DNA from 3 places in the Luteibacter sp. 22Crub2.1 genome. Region 1 is predicted to be linked to each of the others. Evidence: predicted binding sites of a transcription regulator. Region 1 holds the regulator's gene; each other region holds the start of a gene.
What was found. The regulator sigma-54, encoded in region 1, starts transcription at its own class of promoters, with help from an activator protein. The targets are predictions, from matches to a motif close to TGGCACGNGCNTTGC.
Positions count from the first base shown of each region.

Region 2: B5X73_RS16105 (flagellar basal body-associated FliL family protein) is a predicted target of sigma-54. The motif match lies at 5,430-5,444, and genes of this name have one in related genera.
Region 3: pgaA (poly-beta-1,6 N-acetyl-D-glucosamine export porin PgaA) is a predicted target of sigma-54. The motif match lies at 2,209-2,223, and genes of this name have one in related genera.

Region 1 is NZ_FUYT01000014.1:91,468-98,897, forward strand. It holds gene hprK (HPr(Ser) kinase/phosphatase) at 1-93, opposite strand, end outside; gene raiA (ribosome hibernation-promoting factor, HPF/YfiA family) at 210-563, opposite strand; gene B5X73_RS15370 (RNA polymerase factor sigma-54) at 686-2,173, opposite strand; gene lptB (LPS export ABC transporter ATP-binding protein) at 2,296-3,015, opposite strand; gene lptA (lipopolysaccharide transport periplasmic protein LptA) at 3,020-3,619, opposite strand; gene lptC (LPS export ABC transporter periplasmic protein LptC) at 3,582-4,181, opposite strand; gene B5X73_RS15390 (KdsC family phosphatase) at 4,178-4,726, opposite strand; gene B5X73_RS15395 (KpsF/GutQ family sugar-phosphate isomerase) at 4,782-5,795, opposite strand; gene B5X73_RS15400 (BolA family protein) at 5,966-6,205, shown strand; gene murA (UDP-N-acetylglucosamine 1-carboxyvinyltransferase) at 6,263-7,430, shown strand, end outside.
Region 2 is NZ_FUYT01000015.1:71,034-78,463, forward strand. It holds gene fliF (flagellar basal-body MS-ring/collar protein FliF) at 1-637, shown strand, start outside; gene fliG (flagellar motor switch protein FliG) at 651-1,640, shown strand; gene B5X73_RS16085 (FliH/SctL family protein) at 1,640-2,305, shown strand; gene fliI (flagellar protein export ATPase FliI) at 2,302-3,663, shown strand; gene fliJ (flagellar export protein FliJ) at 3,663-4,097, shown strand; gene B5X73_RS16100 (flagellar hook-length control protein FliK) at 4,116-5,309, shown strand; gene B5X73_RS16105 (flagellar basal body-associated FliL family protein) at 5,510-6,010, shown strand; gene fliM (flagellar motor switch protein FliM) at 6,027-7,049, shown strand; gene fliN (flagellar motor switch protein FliN) at 7,260-7,430, shown strand, end outside.
Region 3 is NZ_FUYT01000007.1:81,132-88,561, reverse strand. It holds gene pgaB (poly-beta-1,6-N-acetyl-D-glucosamine N-deacetylase PgaB) at 1-25, opposite strand, end outside; gene pgaA (poly-beta-1,6 N-acetyl-D-glucosamine export porin PgaA) at 31-2,082, opposite strand; gene B5X73_RS08890 (LysR family transcriptional regulator) at 2,582-3,463, shown strand; gene B5X73_RS08885 (fructosamine kinase family protein) at 3,479-4,339, opposite strand; gene B5X73_RS08880 (low molecular weight protein-tyrosine-phosphatase) at 4,336-4,824, opposite strand; gene B5X73_RS08875 (SDR family NAD(P)-dependent oxidoreductase) at 4,849-5,580, opposite strand; gene B5X73_RS08870 (winged helix-turn-helix transcriptional regulator) at 5,680-6,078, shown strand; tRNA gene B5X73_RS08865 (tRNA-Ala) at 6,133-6,208, opposite strand; gene B5X73_RS08860 (ribonuclease D) at 6,267-7,394, opposite strand.

The DNA of each region.
Region 1 (7,430 bases):
CACGCGGGCCTCGCCGCGCATGCCGGCGGCCCAGCGAAGCGCCATACGTTCGTAGACGCCGTCGAAGAGTTGTCTGGCGGTGAGCCGATCCACGCGTGTGATCCCTTTAGATGGCGAAGCCGGCGTGAGGGCGCCGGCTGGGGCTATTGTGCCATCAACACGCGGGAGGAGGCCCGGCGGCGCGCGCGAGCGGCCGCCGGGCGCTCGCGTCAGTCGGTGCTGGCAACGCGCGCGTCGCGGCCTTCGGCGTTATGGTGATCCTTCAGCTTCTCTTTGTGCTTGCGAAGCTGGTCGGCGAGTTTGCCGATCATGGCGTCGATGGCGGAATAAAGCGTGTCGCCCTTGTTGTCGTCTTCCAGGCGGGCCACGCCTTCGCCATGGAGCCGGGTGCCGGCACAGTGCAGGGTGCCTCCGGCCTTGTGCTCGTTCTTGTCGACGGAAAGGACCACGTCGAGGGCTTTGATATTGTCGAAAAGGCGTTCGAAGCGGCCGATTTGCTGTTCCACGCGCTCGCGCAGAGCGGGGGTGATATGGACGTGCTGGCCGCTGATCTGGATTTGCATGACGCCTCCTTCTTGCTGAGGGTGTCGCCTTATGGCGACGAGATCGGAACGGCGGGGTTGCCGCTCCTCAAGCCTGAACTGATGAGACCGTGGACCTCCGCCGGGGTTCCCCCCGATGTTTCTCAACCTGCGCGAACGCGTTCGCTGGAGCTGGGAATTCGCATCGCTTCACGGTACTTGGCGACCGTACGGCGTGCGACCTGAATTCCGCGTCGATGGAGCTCCTCGGCGAGGGCCTGGTCGGACAAGGGGCGGCGTGCGTCCTCGCCCGTGATGAGCTTGCGCAACATGGCCTGGATGGCGGTGGCGGATGCGCTGCCGCCGTCTTCCGTCGCCACGCCACTGGAAAAGAAATGCTTGAGTTCGAAAGTGCCGCGCGGCGTGTGCATGTATTTCCGGGTGGTGACCCGTGAAATCGTCGATTCGTGCATGCCGACTTCTTCGGCGACCTCACGCAACACCAGCGGATGCATGGCCTCGGGGCCGTAATCGAGGAAGGCGCTCTGGCGGCGGACGATGACTTCCGCGACCTTGGTCAGGGTTTCGGCGCGCGACTGCAGACTCTTCAGCAACCAGCGGGCTTCCTGCAGCTGGCCCTTCATCCAGGTGGCGTCGTCGCCGCGCGCGCGGGCGATGAGGTTGCAGTAATGCTGGTTGAGCCCCAGCCGGGGCTGCGCGTCGGCGTTGAGGCTGACCGTCCAGCGACCCGCTTCCCGCCGTGCGTACACATCGGGCGCGACGTATTCGACGGGCGTGGCATCCAGCGCGGCGCCCGGGCGCGGATCGAGGCTGCGGATCAGCGCCGCGGCGCTGGCCACCTCGTTCTCGGCGGCCTTGAGCCGACGGGCGATCTTGACGCTGTCGTTTCGCGCGAGGAGCTCCAGCTCTTCAAGGACGATACGGATCGCCAGGTCGCGGAACGGGGTTTCGGTCGAAAACTGCGAGAGCTGGCAGAGCAGACAGTCGCGCAGATCGAGGCTGGCGATGCCGGTGGGATCGAATCGCTGCACGCGCTGGCGTACCGCTTCGATCTCCCCGGCACTGGCCCGCAGTTCGGCGGGCAGCGCGACTTCCACCGCCTCGACCCCGTCGCGCAGGTACCCGTCCTCGTCCAGCGCGTGGATGATCGCGGTGGCGATCGCGTGGTCGCGTGGGGAGAACTGGGAAAGATTGAGCTGCCACTCCAGGTGCTGCTGGAGGCTTTCCGGCGCGGCGTTCTGCGGCTCGAAACCGTCTTCGTCACCACCGTTGGCACGCGATGGGGCGCCGGCGTAGTCACCCGCCTCGCCGTGGAAGCGATCGTCATCCCACTCCGGGGCGAGTTCTTCGGACGGGGTGGCGGTGGACTCGTCCTCCTTCGAGGACTTGGCCGGGAGCTCCTGGCGGGACGGGAACTCCGCGTCGAAACCGTTCTCGTCCGCGGCGTCGCCGTCGGCATCCGCGTCGGACTCCGCATCTTCGGCAAACTCGAGCAGCGGGTTGCTCTCCGCGATCTGGCGGAGTTCCGCTTCGAGCTCCAGCTGCGACAGCTGGAGCAGACGAATGGCCTGCTGTAGCTGCGGGGTCAGCGTGAGCTGCTGATGCAGGCGAAACTGAAGTCCGGGTTTCATGCCTTCGATGCGTGAGGTGTCGAATCCATCCTAACCCCTTGCGGCCTCCACAAACCAGCGGTCCGGCCGGCTAGCACCTCTGGCCGAATCTGCGCGTCGGCGCAGATGGCCGGTGACGCGCTCTAGATGCGGAATTCACGACCCAGATACACCTCGCGCACCTTCTCATCGGCGAGGATGTGCTGAGGCGTACCGCGCGAGAGGACCTCACCGTCGTTGAGGATGTACGCGCGGTCGCAGATGCCGAGCGTTTCGCGGACGTTGTGATCGGTGATCAGCACGCCGATGCCGCGTTCCTTGAGGTGTCGCACGATGCGCTGGATCTCGCCCACGGAAATGGGATCGACGCCGGCGAACGGCTCATCGAGCAGCATGTAGCGCGGGCGTGCCGCCAGCGCCCGGGCGATTTCGACGCGACGACGCTCGCCGCCGGACAGGCTGATGCCCTTCTGATCGGCGATATGCGCGATCTTCAGTTCGTCGAGCAGGCTGTCGAGTTCGTCGTCGCGCTGCTTCTGCGTCATGCCGTCGCGCAGCTCGAGCACCGCCATGATGTTGTCCGACACGCTGAGGCGACGGAAGACCGAGGCTTCCTGCGGCAGATACCCGATGCCGAGCTTGGCACGCGCGTGCATGGGCAGGCCGGTAATGTCCTGCTGGTCGAGCTTGATCACGCCCGCGTCGGCCTGGATCAGCCCGACCACCATGTAGAAGCAGGTCGTCTTGCCGGCGCCATTGGGACCGAGAAGGCCGACGACCTCACCTTCGCGGATGGAAAAGGCGAAGTCGCGGACTACCTTGCGTGCACGGAAGCGCTTCTGCAGGCCTTGGGCTGAAAGCATCGGGTCAGGGCTTCCTGGCAGGTGCGGCCGCGGCCGCCGGAGTGGGGCAGGCACCGGCCGCCTTGGCGGGAGCGCCCGGCGTGGTGCTCTTCGGCTGGAAGGTCATGTGCACGGGTGCGGGACCGTTGCTCTCGCCCGTCATCGTGCTGTTCTGGGTGTTATAGGTGAGCTTGTCGCCATCGGCACTGCCCTTCGCCGGCTGGTTGACATGGGCACCGCCGGTCAGCACGGCAAAGTCCTTGTCGATCTTGTAGTCGATGTTGGACGCCTTGCCGTCCATCGGCTGGTCGCAATCGTCCAGCTGATGAATGGTGGCGGGGCTGCCGTCGACGACCACCCGGTTGAGCTGGCTATCGGCGTCGAAATAACCCGTCGCCTTGCTGCCGGTGATCTTCAGGGTGCCCTGGGTCAGGACGACGCTACCCGTCCAGATCACCTTGCCGTTGGGCTGCTGGGAGCCATCGAACGACTTGGAGACGACGTCGGCCGGCTGGTTGCGATCGGACTGCTTGGCGGCGGCCGGCAGGCTGGCCACGAGCGCCAGGCCAAGCAGCGCAAGCAGCGCGTTAGCGCTTGGGCGGCAGATACGTGGTGTGGACTGCATCGAGAAGCTCCAGGTGCTTGGTATCGAGATTGGCGCGCATGCCAACGCCGTTCATTGTAGAGGTTCCCTGGACGATACGGGCCGCCTCGGCGGTCTCCAGGTAGTTCCGCTTGGGCCACGCGGTGACCTCGGAGGTGTCGATGCTGGCCGGCGGCGTCTGCGCGAAGGCGACGCGGTCCATGTGCACCTTGCCCTGCAGCTTCAGCATGCTGCCGTCCTTGTTGACCCAGCCGTACTGCGAATGACCCTTCCACGGCGGCACGTCGACTTCCTTGGTCGAGGGCAGCACGAAGTCGGGCGCATTGATGTACAGCGAATCGTCACCCTCGCGGCGCTCCAGATGTGGCGCGATGAGCGTGAAGGCCAGCTTGCCCTGTTCGTTGTAGGAGTCGAGGTCGAAGTTGGTCAGGACGTAGCCCGAGCGCGGCGGACCGACGAAGTCCTGCAGCTTCTTCTCCGGGGCGACCCAGTAGTAGAACAGTACGCTGGCGCCCAGCGCGACCAGGAGCATGCCGGCGATACCGCCGGTACTGCGGTCCTTGAGCAGATTGAAGGCGCTCACAGCCAGCGGTCCCGTTCGGCTTCGGCCTTGCCCTGGGCGGCGAGAATCATGTCGGCGACCTCGCGGGCGGCGCCGTAGCCGCCGGACAGCCGGGTGCGCCAATGGGCGCGCTCGGCCACCCAGGGGTGGGCATTGGCCACGGCGACGGCCAGGCCGGCGATACCCATGGCCGGCAGGTCAGGCAAGTCGTCGCCGACGAAAGCGGCCTGCTCCGGTGTAAGGCGGAGGGCGTCGAGCAGGGCATTCAGGCAGGCCCGTTTGTCCTTCTGACCCTGATAGACGTGGGGAATGCCCAGTTCTTCGGCGCGCAGCGACACCGGGTGACTGATCCGGGCCGTGATGATGGCGACCTTGATGCCGTTTTCCTGAAGGCGTTTCAGGCCCAGACCGTCATGCACGTGGAAAACCTTGGTCTCGCGGCCGTCCTCGGCGTACCACAGGCGGCCGTCCGTCAGGGTGCCATCCACGTCGAAGACGACGACGCGCACGCGGGCCGCGCGTTCGGCGATATCGGCGGGGATGTCGGTGTAGTGGGTGTAGGCCATGGGTTTCGATATGGGGACGAAAAGGGCGCGCGCGAGGCGCGCCGGGACCGGGTCGTCAGACGACGCGGGCGCGGAGCAGGTCGTGGATGTTGAGCGCGCCGACCACCTGGCCGGAGGGGTCGGTGACCAGCAGCGCGTTGATCTGGTGTTTTTCCATAAGCTGGGCGGCTTCGACGGCCAGCTTGTCCGAGCCGATGGTCTTGGGCCCGGGGGTCATCAGCTGGCCGACGGTGGCGTTGCGCAGATCGACATCGTCGTCGTCGAGGGCGCGACGAAGATCGCCGTCGGTAAATACGCCCAGCAGCCGTCCTTCGTTATCCACCACGGCGGTCATGCCCAGGTGCTTGCGGGTCATCTCGACGAGCGCTTCGCTGACGGAGGCTTCCACGCCGACACGCGGCACGTCGTCACCCGTATGCATGACATCGGCGATATGCAGCAGCAGGCGGCGCCCGAGGCTGCCGGCCGGATGCGAGCGGGCGAAGTCGTCCGAGGTGAAACCACGGGCCTCGAGGAGTGCGACGGCGAGCGCGTCCCCCATGACCAGCGCCGCGGTCGTGCTGGAGGTCGGCGCCAGTCCGTGCGGGCAGGCCTCCGACGGCACGTTGGCGTCGATATTGACCTCCGCCTGACGAGCCAGCGAGGACTTCGGATTGCCGGTGATCGCGATCAGCGGGATGCCCTGGCGTTTCACCGCCGGCAGAATGAAGAGGAGTTCGTCCGTCTCGCCGGAGTAGGAGATGCCGAGCAGGATGTCGTCCGGCTGGATCATGCCGAGATCGCCGTGGCTGGCCTCGCCCGGATGCACGAAGAAGGACGGCGTGCCCGTGGAGGCCAGTGTCGCGGCGATCTTGCGGGCGACGTGGCCCGACTTGCCCATGCCGGAGACGACCACGCGCCCCTTGCAGGTCAGAATCATCTGACAGGCGCGGACGAAGGTGGCGTCGATCTTCGACTCCAGGGCACGGATCGCCGCGGCCTCGGTGACGATCACGGTGCGCGCGCTACGGACGATGGTATCGGCATTCACGACGGGATGATCGGCAGGCGGGGCGGTGCGGGCGTTCATGCGGCCTCGGAGGTCCGGGTGGTGGCTTCTGACCCGGGATGTCCATTTCTGCGACACCGGATTTCCATTACCATTACATATTCTCATTTTATCGTCGCTGCCATCGACCGGTGGTTCAGGGTCCGTTTCGGAACCCTCACGGCCGCGGCGACCCCCTCATCGGAGACTCCATGGACGCTGCGCGCATCCAGGCATTGATCGAAGCCGGCCTGCCCGGCGCCCTGGTGGACGTTCGCGGCGACGACGGCGTTCATTTCGAAGCCGACGTCATCTCGGAACAGTTCGCCGGCAAGTTGCCGCTCGCCCGTCATCGTCTCGTCTACGCGACGCTGGGCGACCTCATGGGCGGTGCGATTCACGCTCTGGGCCTCAAGACCCTTACCCCCGAAGAAGCCGCCGGCCGCCGCTGATCCAGCGCGCCGCCCGGCATTCCCGGTTCGTTCCCTTTCTCAAGGCACTCCCTTTCCATGGCCAAGATCCTGATCAGCGGCGGCCAGCCGCTCAACGGTGAGGTGAGCATCTCCGGCGCGAAAAACGCCGTGCTCCCCATCCTCGCCTCCTGCCTGCTCGCCGACGAACCGGTCAGCATCGGCAATGTGCCGCACCTGCACGACGTCACCACGTTCATCGAATTGCTGGGCCGCATGGGCGTGCGCGTCGTCCTCGACGACCGCATGAAGATGCACATCGACCCGCGTCCCGAAAATTCCTGCGTGGCCCCATACGATCTGGTCCGCACCATGCGTGCGTCGATCCTCGTGCTCGGGCCGCTGGTGGCGCGCCATGGCAAGGCCGAGGTTTCGCTGCCCGGCGGCTGCGCCATCGGCTCGCGTCCGGTCGATCAGCACATCCGTGGCCTGCAGGCGCTGGGCGCCGAGATCACGGTCGAAAACGGCTTCATCAAGGCAAAGGCCGGTCGCCTCAAGGGCGCGCGCATCGTCATGGATATGGTCACCGTCACCGGTACCGAGAACATCCTGATGGCCGCCACCCTGGCGTCGGGCACGACGGTCATCGAGAACGCCGCGCAGGAGCCGGAAGTGGTCGACCTGGCCCACTGCCTGATGGCGATGGGCGCGAAGATCGACGGCGTCGGCACGTCGACGCTGATCGTCGAAGGCGTCGAGCGCCTGCACGGCGCGCATTATGAAGTGCTGCCCGACCGTATCGAGACCGGCACCTTCCTGGTCGGCGCGGCGATGACGGGTGGCAAGGTCCGCGCCCGTGGCGCGCGCGCCGACACCATGGATGCCGTGCTGCAGAAGCTCGAGGAATCCGGTGCGCACATCAGCACCGGTCCGGACTGGATCGAGCTGGACATGCAGGGACGTCGTCCGAAGGCCGTCAATCTGGTCACCGCGCCGTATCCGGCGTTTCCGACCGACATGCAGGCGCAGTTCACCGCGCTCAACTGCGTCGCCGAGGGCGTGGGTGTCATCACCGAAACGGTTTTCGAGAACCGCTTCATGCACGCGCTGGAACTGCAGCGTCTGGGTGCCGACATCCGTCTCGAAGGCAACACGGCGATCATCACCGGCGTGCCGAAGATGACCGGCGCACCGATCATGGCCACCGACCTGCGTGCCTCGGCCTGCCTCGTGCTGGCCGGCCTGGTCGCCGAAGGCGATACCACGG
Region 2 (7,430 bases), on a different contig from region 1:
GTCGCAGAACGCGACGCGCAATTACGAACTCGACCGCACCGTCAGCCATGTCACGGACCCCGCCGGCAAGGTGGCGCGTCTGTCGGTGGCCGTGGTCGTGGACAACAAGCAGGTGCCGGACAAAGACGGAAAGATGAAGAGCGTGTCGTTCACGCCGGAAGAGCTGACCCGCCTGACCGAACTGACCAAGAACGCGGTGGGCTTCAGCGCGGACCGGGGTGACAGCGTCAGCGTCATCAACGAGCCGTTCCGTGCCGCCGTCGCCGAGGAAGAGCCGCAGGGCATGCCGTTCTACGAGCGTCCCGGCATGCTCGACCTGATCAAGCAGGGGCTGGGCGTGATGATCGCGCTGATCGTCGGCTTCTTCGTCCTGCGCCCGATTCTCAAGGGGCTGCTGAAGCCCGCGCCGATCGCCATGAACAACGTCGCGCTCGCCGGTCCGATGCCTTCGGTGTCGGTCATGGTGGATGACGACGACATGTCGCCGGATCGCGTCAGCACGTCCTCGCCGCAGCTGGGCTCGCCCGCGCTGCTGGCTTACGAACAGAAGGTGGGTCTTGCCAAGCGTATGGCCGCCGAAAATCCGAAGCAGATCGCGCAGGTCGTGAAGAGCTGGGTATCCGACGATGGCAGCTGAGTCGAAAGAAGCCCTGACGGGCGCACAAAAGGCGGCGATCCTGCTTCTCACCCTGGGTGAAGAAGACGCCGCGTCCATCCTCAAACACCTCGGCGCACGCGACGTGCAGGCCGTGGGCTCGGCGATGGCCGCGCTGAAGAACGTCAGCAAGGAGCAGGTCGAGCTGGTGCTCACCAAGCTTCAGGAAGACGTCGGTCAGCATACGTCGATCGGCGTGGGCACCGAGGAATACATCCGCCGCATCCTCGTCAACGCACTGGGTGAGAACAAGGCCGGCGGTCTCATCGACCGCATCCTGCTCGGTCGCAGCAGCAAGGGTCTCGAATCGCTGAAGTGGATGGAAAGCCGTGCCATCGCCGAGATGATCGGGCAGGAACATCCGCAGATCATCGCGCTGGTGATGGCGCATCTCGAGTCCGATCAGGCCGCCGAAGTCATCGGCTACCTGCCAGGCCGTACGCGCAGCGACGTGGTGATGCGTATCGCCACACTCGACGGTGTGCAGCCGCACGCGCTCAACGAACTCGACGAAATCATGGAACGCCAGTTCTCCGGCAATTCCAACAAACTGAAGTCGGCGACCGTCGGTGGCCTCAAGGCGGCCGCGGATATCCTCAACGCGATGGAAACCTCGCGTGAGGCCGAACTCATGGCGTCGATCCGCGGCATCGATTCGGGCCTGGGTGAGCGCATCGAAGAACTGATGTTCGTCTTCGACGACCTCGCCGACCTCGACGATCGCAGCATGCAGACGCTGCTGCGCGAAGTGCCTTCGGCGCGCCTCATCACGGCCCTCAAGGGTGCCGAGGTGGCCATTCGCGAGAAGATCTTCGCCAACATGTCCAAGCGTGCGGCCGACATGCTGCGCGACGACCTCGAGGTCAAGGGTCCGGTCCGTCTCTCCGAGGTGGATGCGGCACAGAAGGAAGTGCTGGCTACCGCGCGCCGCCTGGCTGACGCGGGCCAGATCAATCTCGCCGGTGGCGGGGAAGAGTTCGTCTGATGAGCCTTACCTCGATCCTCGCCCGCGAGCGCGTCGACCAGTTCGAACGCTGGGAGCTGCCCGTCGTGGGTGGTCCCGATCCGCGCGAGGTCGTCGAGCAGGAGGACGATGGTCCGCACCGGCCGACCGTGGCCGAGATCGAAGCGATCGAGCGCCAGGCTCGCGAAGAGGGTTTTCATGCCGGCCTGAGCGAAGGTCGTGCGATGGCGAAGCGCGAACTGGATGCACAGGTCGCGCGTCTCGACGCCTTGTTCGCCGCCGTGGAGCGCCCGTTCGCGGATCTCGACGCCGACGTCGCCGGTGATCTCGCCGTGCTCGCCACCGTCATCGCCGAGCGCGTGCTGGGATATGAGATCGCGACGCGCCCCGAAAAGATCGTCGACGTGGTTCGTCAGGCCGTCGACGTGCTGCCGGCTGGCAGCCGTCAGCTGAAGATTCACCTCAACCCGGCGGATGCGGCGATCGTGCGTGAGCACCGGTCGTCGGTCGATCACGAGGGTTCGATCGTCGACGACGCCGCACTCGAGCGCGGTGACGTGCGCCTGGAGAGCGAGCACTCGCGCGTGGACGCGCGCCTCCGGACGCGACTGGCCGCGGTGATCGACAGCGTGCTGGAAGGCCGTGTCGAAGAGGCGGAAGCCGATGCGCTGGACGAACGGGCATGAACGCCGAATCGCATACCGCCGGACGCGTCGCGCACTGGCGCCAATCGCTCGCGGCGCAGCGCGCGAGCGCCGAAGGCGTTGCCCCGATGCAGGCCGAAGGTAAGCTTCGTCGCGTCGTCGGGCTTACGCTCGAGGCCGTCGGCTGCGAAGCGCCCGTCGGTGCCCGCTGCATGGTGACCTCGGCGAACGGCAAACAGCTCGAAACGGAAGTGGTCGGTTTTTCCGATGGCCGGCTTCTGCTGATGCCCACCGGTGAAATGCACGGTGTGCTGCCCAATGCGCGCGTCACGCCGGTGGCTGCCGTGTCGGGCATTCCCGTCGGTGATTCGCTGCTCGGCCGTGTCATCGGCCCCGACGGCGTCCCGCTCGACGGTCAGGGTCCGTTGCTGGCGCGCGACCGGGTACCGCTGCGCCGCGACCCGATCAACCCGATGCTGCGCCAGCCGATCGATACGCCGCTCGATGTCGGCGTGCGTGCGATCAATTCGTTGTTGACCGTCGGTCGCGGCCAGCGTATCGGCCTGTTCGCCGGTTCCGGCGTCGGCAAGTCGACGCTGATGGGCATGATGACCCGTTTCACCGACGCCGACGTCGTCGTGGTCGGCCTGATCGGCGAACGAGGCCGCGAAGTAAAGGAATTTGTCGACCATACGCTGGGCGAGGAAGGCCGCCGTCGCGCGGTGGTCGTCGCCGCCCCCGCGGACGCGCCGCCGCTCAGTCGCCTGCGTGGCGCTCAGGTCGCGACCGCCGTGGCGGAGCATTTTCGGGACCAGGGCAAACGCGTGCTGCTGCTGATGGATTCGCTCACCCGTTATGCCCAGGCGCAGCGCGAGATCGCGCTCGCGATCGGCGAACCGCCGGCCACCAAAGGTTATCCGCCGTCCGTATTCGCGATGTTGCCGGCGCTGGTGGAGCGCGCGGGCAACGACGCGGAAGGTCGCGGCTCGATCACGGCGTTCTACACCGTGCTCACCGAAGGCGACGATTACCGCCACGATCCGATCGCCGACTCCGCGCGCGCCATTCTCGACGGTCATATCGTCTTGTCGCGCGACATGGCGGAAGCCGGTCATTACCCGGCGATCGACATCGAAGCGTCGATCAGCCGCGTCATGCCGGCGGTCGTCAGCAAGGATCACATGCGTTCCGCCCAGCGCTTCCGCCAGGTGTATTCGGCGTATCGCCAGCAGCGCGACCTCATCGCGGTGGGGGCGTACCAGAAGGGCAGCGATCCGCGTACGGACGAAGCGATTGCCTTGTATCCGCGTCTTTCGGCCTTCCTGCAGCAGGAAACCGATGTGCCGGTGGATCTGGCCGATGCGGAAGCCGGCCTCGTCGATGTCGCGAGGACTAACTGATGGCCTCGCGTGCCGACCGCCTGCAACCCGTTGTCGATATCGCCGCCGAGAAGGCGGAGGACGCGACGCGTGCGCTCGCCACGCACCAGCGGACGCTTGCCGAGAGCGAACAGCAGCTGGCCGAGCTACGTCGCTATCGCAACGAGTACGCGGCGATGCCCGATGGCATCGGCGTCAGCGCGTTGCTCAACCGGCAGCAGTTCCTGCAGAAGATCGACATGGCCATCGTGCAGCAGATGAGCGAAGTCCAGCGTCGTGAGCAGGGGCTCGAACGAGCGCGCCAGTCGTGGGCGGAGGCCCGCGGCCGTGCCAAGGCGCTCGAGTCGGTGACCACCAGGTATCGCGACCAGGAACGTAAGTCACAGGATCGTCGGGAGCAGGAACAGGCCGACGAGCGCTCGCAGTACCGCCGTAACCCGAGGGGTTCGGCATGATCTCACCGGAAGCACCGCATGAATAACGCTACTGTCGCCCTCAACCTCGCCCGCCCGGTCAGCCAGGCACCCACGTCCGCGTCGAACGCGACGGCCAGGGCGAACGACGACACGACCCCGTCGAAGCGCTTCGACGCGGTGCTCGACAGCGCGCATGCCCAGGCGCACGCCGGCGCCGGCGGCACGGTCAGGCCGCATGCGGCTGACGCCCATGCCAGCAGCCGCGGCAACGCACCGTCCGACACGCACAAGGCGAAGGACGACAGCGCCGACGATCGCGACGACAAGAGCACGACGTCTGCCAAAGCCGATGACGGCAAGGTTACGAGCACGAAAGCGGATAAGACCGCCAATCAGGATGACGCGAAGAAGGACGACACGTCCGACAACAACGACACGTCCATTGCCAGCACGATGCTCGCCCTGATCGGCGTACCGCCCAAGGTGACCGAACTGGCGTCGAAGACGCTGGGTGCCCTGAAGGGCGCCGCCGGGAAGACGGGCGATCTCAGCGCTGGCGCGTTGGCCATGGGTCTGCCGAACGCTGCCGCTGCCGCCGTGACCGGTGGCGACGGCAAGGGTGCGATGCTGGCGTCGACCGAGGGCGCCGGTGCCCTTGCCGATGCGACCGCGTCGACGGCCGCCGGATCCCCGCTGGCTGCGCTTCTGGCCGCGCGCACGGTGACCGTGGGCACGGGAAAGGAGGACGCGGCGTCGCCTTCCGATCCGACGACCAGCCCGATGCCGCTGACCCACACGCCCGGTCTGGCACCGGTGGACGGCGCGGCCTTGCAGGTACAGGCCACACAGGCCGCCACCTCGCCGCAGTTCGCCCAGGAACTGGGCGAGCAGATCGCCTGGATGGGCGGTGGTGACGTCAAGGAAGCGCGGATCAAGTTGCACCCCGAAGAGCTGGGCAGCATGGACGTCCGCGTGAATGTCGACGGCGGCAAGGTCAATGTCGCGATCATGGCGCAGCACCCGGCAGCGGTGCATGCCGTCCAGCAGACGCTCTCGCAGCTCGACACGATGCTGGCGCATCACGGCCTGTCGCTCGGCCAGACCGACGTGGGTCAGCGCCAGAACGGGCAGGATGACGGGCATACCGGCAACGGCGGCGCGGGGCAGGGTGGCGCGGACGATGCACAGGGCGCGACGGTCACACTGGCGACCTCGCGCGTATCCCGCGGTCTCGTCGACGAAGTGGCCTGACGATCGATTGGGTGACGACGAATTGGCGCGCGTCAATTCATCGTCGCGGCGACAGCGCGTATTCGGGGCGACGACGGCACGACGCGAGGCGGGATGCGCATCGCGCTACATGTACGCACATGGCACGTCGCTTGCAACAATACCCATGAGCCCATCGGGCAACGACGACATCGCATTCGCATCACAGAGGTTTTTCACGCATGGCCGCAGCACAGATGGACGCGCCCGAAGGCGCTCCCGTAAAGAAGAAAGGCAAGGGCAAGTTGCTGATCATCGGCGCGGTCATCGTGCTGGCGGCGGGCGGTGCGGGCGGCTGGTTTCTGATGAAGGGCGGCCACGGCAAGACGAGTGCGGCCGATGCCGCCGCGGCGGCCAAGGCCAAACCCGCGGTTTATCTGCAGCTGGATCCGGCCTTCGTGGTCAATTTCCAGGACGAGGCGGCGCTGCGTTTCCTTCAGGTCGGTGTGAACGTCATGTCCCACGACCCGGAGGCGATCGCCGCGGCGAAGGAAGCCGATCCCGAGATCCGCAATGCCTTGCTGATGCTGTTCTCCGCGCAGGACGTGAAGTCCCTGTCCGACGTCAAGGGCAAGCAGAAGCTGCAGGCCGCCGCGCTCGCCGAGATTCAGCGCGTGCTGAAGGAAAAGATCGGTCGCCCCGGGGTGGACGCGGTCTATTTCACCAGCTTCATCATGCAGTGACGGGACACCCGCAGCCATGAGCGACATTCTCACCCAGGAAGAAATCGACGCCCTGCTCGCGGGTGTGGAAGGCGGTGCCGTCGAAACCGAGGTCGAGCTGCCGCCACCGGGCGGTGTTCACGAATACGATTTCACCCAGCAGGACCGTATCGTGCGCGGGCGTCTGCCTACGCTGGAGATGGTCAACGACCGTTTCGCCCGGTATTTCCGCGCCAACCTGTTCAACGTGCTGCGCAAGTCCTGCGAAGTGTCGGTGCTTGGCGTGAAGATGACCAAGTTCAACGAATACGTTCACTCGCTGGCGGTGCCGAGCAATCTCAACCTCATTCGCATCAAGCCGCTGCGCGGTACCGCGCTGATGGTGTTCGAGCCGCGCCTGGTGTTCACGGTGATCGACAACTTCTTCGGTGGTGACGGCCGCTACCACGCGCGTATCGAGGGCCGCGACTTCACGCCGACCGAGAACCGCGTGATCCAGATCGTGCTGGCGGAGGCCTTTTCGGCCATGGCGGAAGCATGGGCGCCGGTCCTCAAGATGCAGTTCGAGTTCCTCAATTCCGAGATCAACCCGCAGTTCGCCAACATCGTCAGCCCGACCGAGACGGTGGTGGTGTCGCGCTTCCATATCGAGCTCGACGGCGGCGGCGGTGAAGTCCATCTCACGCTGCCGTATTCCATGGTTGAGCCGATCCGTGAACTGCTCGATGCCGGTGTGCAGAGCGACCGGGCCGAGCGCGATGAGCGCTGGATCCAGAACCTGCACGAGGAAATTCTCGATGCGGAAGTGGAGATCACCTCGATGCTGGCCGAAGCGCGCCTGACCATCGGCGACTTCCTGCACCTGCGCAAGGGCGACATCATCCCGATCAGCCTGCCCGAAACGGCAACGGTCTTTGCCGAAGACGTGCCTATTTTCCGGGGCCGCATGGCCAACTCCGGCGGCAACAAGGCGGTGCAGTTCGATTCGCTGATGCGCAAGCGCGGCGAGGGCAGGGCGATGCCGGTGACCACGACGGAGCCGATGCCCGTACTGGCGTGAAGTGCCGTCAATGGACCGGCTCGGTGACTAACTGCCGTCGAGCGTCAGGTTTCCGCCGAGCGTCACTTTCCGGGCGCGAGACGTGACCGGAAAGCGTCGTTCAAAGCACTGAAAAAACACGCTAAATTTACAGTCTCCAGCGTTTCGACAGCGTGGCACGCGGATTGCTTCATAGCTCCCGTAACCCGGTAACGACACTCTGGAACGGACATGAACGAATCCACGCTCGACAATATCGAAGGCACCGATGCCGCCCTGGCCCGGACCATGGGGCTCGGCAGCGAGGTCAACCTCGACGTCATTCTCGATGTGCCGGTCACCATGGCCATGGAAGTGGGCCGGACCAGGATCAGCATCCGCAACCTGCTGCAGCTCAACCAG
Region 3 (7,430 bases), on a different contig from region 1:
TCAGCAGAAACAACAGCGGACGCATGACTCTCATTCTCCCCAGTGCATCGTCAGGTCGAGGACGAAGCGGTGTTCGCGTTGACCATCGTAAGGTTGGTTGTGCCAGCCGATTCCCCAGCCCAGCCGGATACCGGCGCGCGGCTGGAACGTCTGACCGTAACGGATGGTGGCCATCCAGTCGGTGGCGTAGCCCTGTTCGGCGTACTGTCCCACGGCGACGTCGATCCGCTGTGTGACCGCGCGCTCGTAGAACTGGCCGAGCAGGTTCTGCAGGCGGCCCGTGACCGCGTAGCTCTTGTCGCGGCGCGGGTTGAAGTAAGGGCGATCGGTCAGGGTGTTCATCGAGCCACCCAGTTCGATGCCGCCGTCCAGCGCCAGATTGGGAGCGGTGTGCAGTCGCTGGGTCAGCGAGGCGGTCCATGACGTGCGCTTGTTGTCGTCGCTGAAGTTGTCGCGCGACAGGCCCACGCGCGCCTGGGTCAGCTCGCTCGCTTTCCAGGTGACGGCGGTATCCAGCGTCTTCGCTGAAATGCCGTAGTACTGTCCACGCAGCGGCGCGTCGTCGCCCGCGGTGCTGTAATCGGTCGCCCAGGCCCAGTGATCGGTGATCGACCAGTCGAAGCCGGCCTCGAGGGCGGTCTTGCCGACATAACGGTCGGCGGCGGGAAGGGCGCGCACATAAGCCTCGAGACCACGGGCATAGCCGATCACGCCCACGCCGACGCGTGAGCGACGCACGTCGCCTTCGGGCAGGTCGGCGGTCGAGTAGCGGGCCAGTGCCAGCACACGCCAGTGATCGTCGATCAGCGGGCTCGCGGCCGACGCCTGGGTCGTGGCGTCTCGGTCGCCGAAGTCGGGGCTGGAGCCCTTGCCCTGTTCGGTGCTCAGATCGAACTGCCAGCCGCGGCCGCGGTTCCACGACTGCACGGCGCGGGCGACGCGCCCATTGCGGTCGGCCAGGGTCTGCGCGACGCCCAGGTCCTCGTCCACGCTTTCATAATCGTTGAGCACGCGCGCGGCGTCGGCTTCACCGATGTAGGCGCCGACATCGCGGCGGTCGAGCGTGCCGGCGATGTTGAAGTCTTCCTGCGCGCGGCGTGGCCAGCCGCGCGCCAGCTCGACCATGCCGAGCTCGCGACGGATCTGCGAGTTGGCGGGCGCCTCGCGCGACATCGGAAGAAGGCGGTCGTACGCGTCGGCCGGCATGTCGACGTATTCGCGGAGTGTGGCCGCGTTGAGATCGGCATCGACCTTGCGCTGGTTCTGGATCGGAGCACGGATACCGGGCACGCGCGTCCATGTCGGCTCTTTCGCGGCGAGCGCATCGATGGTCCGGATGGCCTTGTCCGTCTGCCCGGATTCCAGGTAGGCGTACATCAGGCCGATGCGTGGTTCGAAATCGGCGGCGCCATAGGGGCCCGGGTCCTTGGCAATGCTGTCTTCGTAAAGGGTTGCGGCTTCCGCCGGCCGACGCCTGACCAGCAGCGCATCGGCGACGGCGCGCTCGACGTAAGCGGGCAGGGCGACGTTACGCTGGCGAAGCGCGTCGTAACGCGTGACCACCTCGTCCGCGCGACCGGCCTGGTCCAGCGCCACCAGCAGATCCAGCTCCGCGCGCTGGCGCAGGCCCTGGTCCAGCTGGGGATCGTCCGCGAGGCGACGGGCATCGGCCACGGCGCGGTCGGCCTCGGCATAGGGTGCGCGCGGATCGGCGGGCTCGCCGTTAGCCCAGCGGATTTCGTGGGCGATGTGATCGGCGTCCAGATGGACGCGATCGCCCACGCTCTGGGGCGGTTGCAAGCGAGCCGCCAGTTCCCTGGCGCGCGTCGTCGCGCCCATTTCCGTCAATAAAGCGACGTTGAGCGTCTGTGCCTCGCGATCGTCCGGCCAGCGGGCCAGTACCTCCTGGCAGTGCGCCAGCGCGTCGATGCGGTGCCCCGCGCTACGTTCGTCGCGTGCCTTCGCCATCAGAGCGTCGCGTTCGGAAGGCGCCGCGGCCAGCGCCAGAGGCCCGTGCAGAGCCAGCGCCAGTGCGAGGCACAAGCGTGCCCTGGGCACGCGCGCGGTGCGCGGCGGTGTCATCGAATTGATTCCCATCCTGCCAACATGACCTGTATCAGCCCCTGCGAATGTCCATTCCCGGCAAGTGGCGGTAAGCGTTTGAGGCACCGAATCCCGTTCGCGCCGGCGCAGCCTGCCATGGTAAAGGCAAGCTGCATGCCAAGTGATGCATCAAGTACCGGATCGGCCGGTCGTTCGGCGTCGCGCGTTCAGGTCCACGATGTTCGAGAACACGTCAGCGGACGCGACGCCGGGATGACCGTCACCGTCGACGTGACGTACGGCCCGGCGACTGTTTTGGATGCGCACGGCTTCGCCGGTGGTTGCCGAATTGCGTGGGCAGTACGGGGCGACCGTGCAGGTGGATGGGGGCCTCGATCGCCTTGCGGAGGCGGGGACTATCGTTGTTCCAGGCTGGTTACGTTTCGCGGGCGAGGACGACTAGCAGCCCTTTGCATGAGGGTCGATAATGACCATAAGTTCGCTCGCGCGAATAATCTCTCACGGATAAGAGAATCCTATGATTCAACCGCAATGGCTGGAGAGCTTCCGGCAGCTTGCCGACCTCGGTAACTTTACCCGTGTCGCTGAGCGACTGGGTGTCACCCAGGCCGCCATCAGCCAGCACATCCGTCAGCTCGAGGACCGGCTGGGGCCCCTGGTGATTCGCCGGCCCCGAAGCATCGAGCTGATGCCAGCCGGCCTCGCCCTACTGGACTACTGCCGTGACGTGGACCGCGCCGACAAGGCGCTGAAGCTGCGCCTGTCGGATGTCGACGCGCTGGAGGGCGAGGTCAGTATGATTACGCCTGGAAGCATTGGCTTGTCGCTGTATCCGCTATTGCTGAATCTGCAGCAGGCGAATCCGGGGCTTGTCATTCGCCATCGCTTTGCCCCGGACAGCGAAGTTCGCGCGGCGGTGATGGAAAGCCGCTATGAAATCGGTCTGATGAGCCTGCGGCCCGATGACGAATCGCTGGCCGCCGAGCCGTTTACGACTGAGGCGCTGGAACTGGTCGCTCCTGCCGACCGCGATGTGAAGGGTTGGAAGGATCTCGTCCAGATTGGCTTTATTGACCATCCCGACGGTCAGGCGATGGCGACGCGGCTCCTGGCGCGTCAGTTTCCCGGTGCCGGTGGTCTTAAGGGTGTTCCCGTCGCAGGGTTCAGTAATCAGATCGGGCTGATTCTTGAGCCGGTAGCGCGCGGACTTGGCTTCACGGTGATTCCGGAGCATGCGCGTCGTGCGTTTGCGCGGCAGGAGGCTATCCAGGTAGTGCGGGGCACGGATCCTGTCGTCGATACGCTTTGGCTGGTGTGTCGGGCGGAGTGGGCGTTGTCGATGCGGGCGATGCGGGTGGTGACGTATTTGCGCGAACGCCTGGATGCGTCGAGTCGCTGACCGCCCGGCGAAGCATCAGACGCCCAGTTTTCCGAGTGTGCTGTCGAGCGGGGCGAGGTACGAGCCGCCGAACAAGCGCACATGCATCAACAGCGGATACAGCTGGTAGAGGTGCCGCCTCGTCGTCATGAATCCGCGTTCGAGCGGCCGGATCTCGTTATACCCCTCGAAGAAGGCCGGCCCGACACTGCCGAACAGCGTCGCCAGCGCAAGGTCGACCTCACCATCACCGCGATAGATGGCCGGATCGATAAAGCAGGCGCCGCCATGCGCGGTCGCCAGCATATTGCCTCCCCACAGATCGCCATGTACTAGCGACGGCTGCACCGCCGGATCGATCCACTCGCCAAGACGCTGGGCCACCTTGTCGATACGGTGACGAAACGACGAAGGCAATTCGCCGGCTTCATCCGCGAGTCCCGCCATATAAAGCAGGCGCCGGTCGCGAAAGAACGCGATCCAGTCGCGATCGAACGTATTCGGTTGCGGGATGCTGCCGATCACCGTGTCGTGCCTATATCCGAACTCATCGCCCACGGGCTGCGCATGCATGGTTGCGATAGCACGACCGGCGGCACGCTGCACCTCGTCTTCGAAGCCACGGCCGCCATCGTCGACCCACGCCAGTACGAGTGCATCGTCATCGACCGCCAGCGTCTCGGGCACGGGGAGCCCGGCGGCACGCAAGTCATCGAGCATGCTCGCCTCGAGCGTCAGCGCGGCTTGTCCCGGTCGACGGAACTTGGCCATGACGTGGCTGCCATCCTGCCGCTCGACACGAACGCTGCGCGCGATGTCGCCGCCGGAGAGCGTATGCAGGCGGGCAGGGCGCTCGCCCAGGAGCTGCCCGAGATGGTCGAGTTCCGAAACGGTCACCGTGCGGCGGGCTCTCGGAGCTTACGAATCACGCCATCGACGCCGCGCTCGATCATGTCGAACGCGTGCACGAAATCCTTCGCCGAGCCGTACCACGGATCGGGCACGTCGAGGCCTTTCGGACCGTCCGCATAGTCCATCAGCAGCCCGACCTTGTCCGCCGCGTCGGGTGCGACACGGCGGAGGGCGTCGATGTGTGAACCGGTCATGCCCAGTACGAGGTCGTAGTCCTCGAAGTCCCTGGCGGTGACGCGGCGCGCGCGATGTGTCGGCATGGCGACGCCACGTCGACGCAACTCGGTCAGCGCGCGCGAGTCGGGCGGATTGCCGATCTCTTCACCGCTGACGGCCGCGCTGTCGACGCGGACGTCCCAGCCCAGTTCGGCCGCCTTGTGCATGAGCAGGGCATGGGCGGTGGGCGACCGGCAGATATTGCCGGTGCAGATGAAAAGGACGGAAGGCGTGGTTTTGAGGTCGGAAGTCATCCCATGACCATAAAGCAAAACCGGTCAGACCTGTGTCATGCCGCCGTCGATGCACAGTTCCGCGCCCGCGATGAAGCTGCTCTCGGACGAGGCCAGGAACAACGCCGCCGCGGCGACCTCATCGGGTCTGCCCATACGGCCGAGGGGTATGCGGGCGGTCAGCGTCTCGCGCACCTCATCGGAAGCGGCAGCCATCATGTCGGTGTCGACCGGGCCCGGGCTGAGCGTGTTGACGCGGATGCCGCGGCTGACCAGCTCGGCGGTCCAGGTGCGGGCATACGAGCGCAGCGCCGCCTTGCTTGCGGCGTAGGTGCCGTAGCCATACACGCCGATCGCATCCGCGATGGACCCGATCAGCACGATGGTGCCGCCCGGGGGCATGTGCGGCACCGCTTTCTGCACGGTGAATGCCGCGGCGCGGACGTTGAGGTCGAAGATGCCGTCGAAGTGCGCTTCGGTGATGTCGTCGACCAGGCTGTATTCGCTGATGCCCGAGTTGACCACGAGGGTGTCGACGCGACCCTTGCGTGCGACGACCGTGGCGAAGACGCGGTCCAGCTGGACGGCGTCGGTAACGTCGGCCTGCACGGCTTCGGCGTTGGCGCCGAGGCCGGCGATGGCGTCATCGAGTGTCGCCTGGCGGCGGCCGACGATGAAGACATAGGCACCATCGTTGACGAAGCGCTGGGCGATGGCGAGCCCGATCCCGCTGCCACCACCGGTAACGACGGCGATTTTTCCACTGAGTTGCGACATGACGATGCTCCGGAAGGACTTGAAGCATCATGGTATACGGCGTATATCTACGGTCAATTATGCACTTTGAAGTGCGTAGGTATACGCGAGGTTATCTTCATGCCGCCCAGGCTTCCGCTCCCCGACGACGAAGTCGCGCTGATCGACGTGCGCGAAACCAAACCGATCCTCGACCAGATCGCCAACAAGTGGTCGGTGATGATCCTCAGCGTGGTCTGCGAAAACCCGGTGCGATTCAATCAGCTGCTGCGCCGGCTGGAAGGGATCACGCATAAGGCTCTGACCGAGGCGCTGCGACGGTTGGAGCGAAACGGTCTGGTCGCGCGGCGCGTGCTGCCGCTGTCGCCCGTCGCGGTGGAGTACTCGATCACCCCGCTGGGGCGTACGCTGAAGGATCCGTTCGATGCGCTGTGCATCTGGGCCGGCCGACACGGGCAGGCGATGGCGCAGGCGCAGTCGGACTACGACGAACGCCGGCTGGACCAAGAAGCCTCGTAAAGCAAAACAGCGCGAGGTGCCGAAGCACCACGCGCTGTTTTGTCGGTATCGGATTGGTGGAGCCTGGGGGGATCGAACCCCCGACCTCGTCATTGCGAACGACGCGCTCTCCCAGCTGAGCTAAGGCCCCACACGAGCCACAAATGTTAGCAGGGGAACAGCGGGTCGCCAAGCCCTTGGCGACGGCGTCAGGTCCGGTCGGGCAACAACGCCGACAACCGGTCGTAAAGCACCTCACGACGCCAGCCTTCCAGCGCCTCGGGCCACAGGCCGCCGCTCATCACGAATTCTTCCATCGAGCGGCGTGCGCAGAGCAGGCCGGGCGGAAGGTCGAGTTGCGTGGCCAGCGTATCGATGGCGCTGCGCATCTCGTTGATGGCGCGCTTGGCGTCGCCCATCGGATGGCCGGTGATTCTCACCGTCGTCTCGACTTCCGTGGCGTCGACCGGAACACGCAACAGGTCGAACAATTCTTGGCGCTGCGCCGAACGCAGGGCGCGCGTCCCACGGACACGCTCGTCGAGTTCGGCGGGCATCTGGGGGATTTTCGACACCAGGTCCAGTGCATGGTTGTCTTCGAGCAGCCAGGAGCGGGGCTTGTCGAGGGCACGTGCGGCGGCTTCACGCCAGCGCAGCACGCGGCGCAGCAGCGCCTGGTTCTCCGGCACCCACTCGCTGGCCGCCTTGAACCCCCGCTGGGGTTGCGGATCGCCCTCGCGCTGGCTGGCGCGGCGCTTCATGCGTGCGCAGTCTTCCGCGTGCCATCCGTCGCGGCCGCGCGCGGCCAGTCGTTCGCTGAGGATCGCGTGGACCGGATGCAGGTGCACCACGTCGAGCGTGGCGTACAACTTCTGTGAGTCGGTCAGAGGCCGTTGCAACCAGTCGCTGCGTGTCTCGCCCTTGTCCAGCTCGGCGCCGACCAGCTCGGCGACCAACGCGCGATAGCTGATGCCCAGCCCCATACCGACGAAAGCGGCGGCGATCTGCGTGTCGAACAGGGTGTGCGGGCCATCGGGCAGGCACGGCGCCATGGCTTCCAGGTCTTCGCCCGCGCTGTGCATGACCGTGACGACGGGCTGGTCGGCGAACGTCGGTGCGAGCGCGTCCTCCAGCGGCACGGCAAGCGGATCGATTAGCGCGTAGCGGCCTTCATGCGCAAGCTGGAGCAGGGCGAGCTGAGGATAGAAGGTGTTGCGTCGCATGAACTCGGTATCGAGTCCGACGACGGCGGCGGGGGCGATCGGGGCGAGCCATGTGTCGAGAACCTCGCGGTTGTCGATCCAGGGAGCGGTGTGAGCGATGTCGCTCGTTGTCATGCATGCGTCCTTGTTCGGTCAGGGGTCACGTCGACG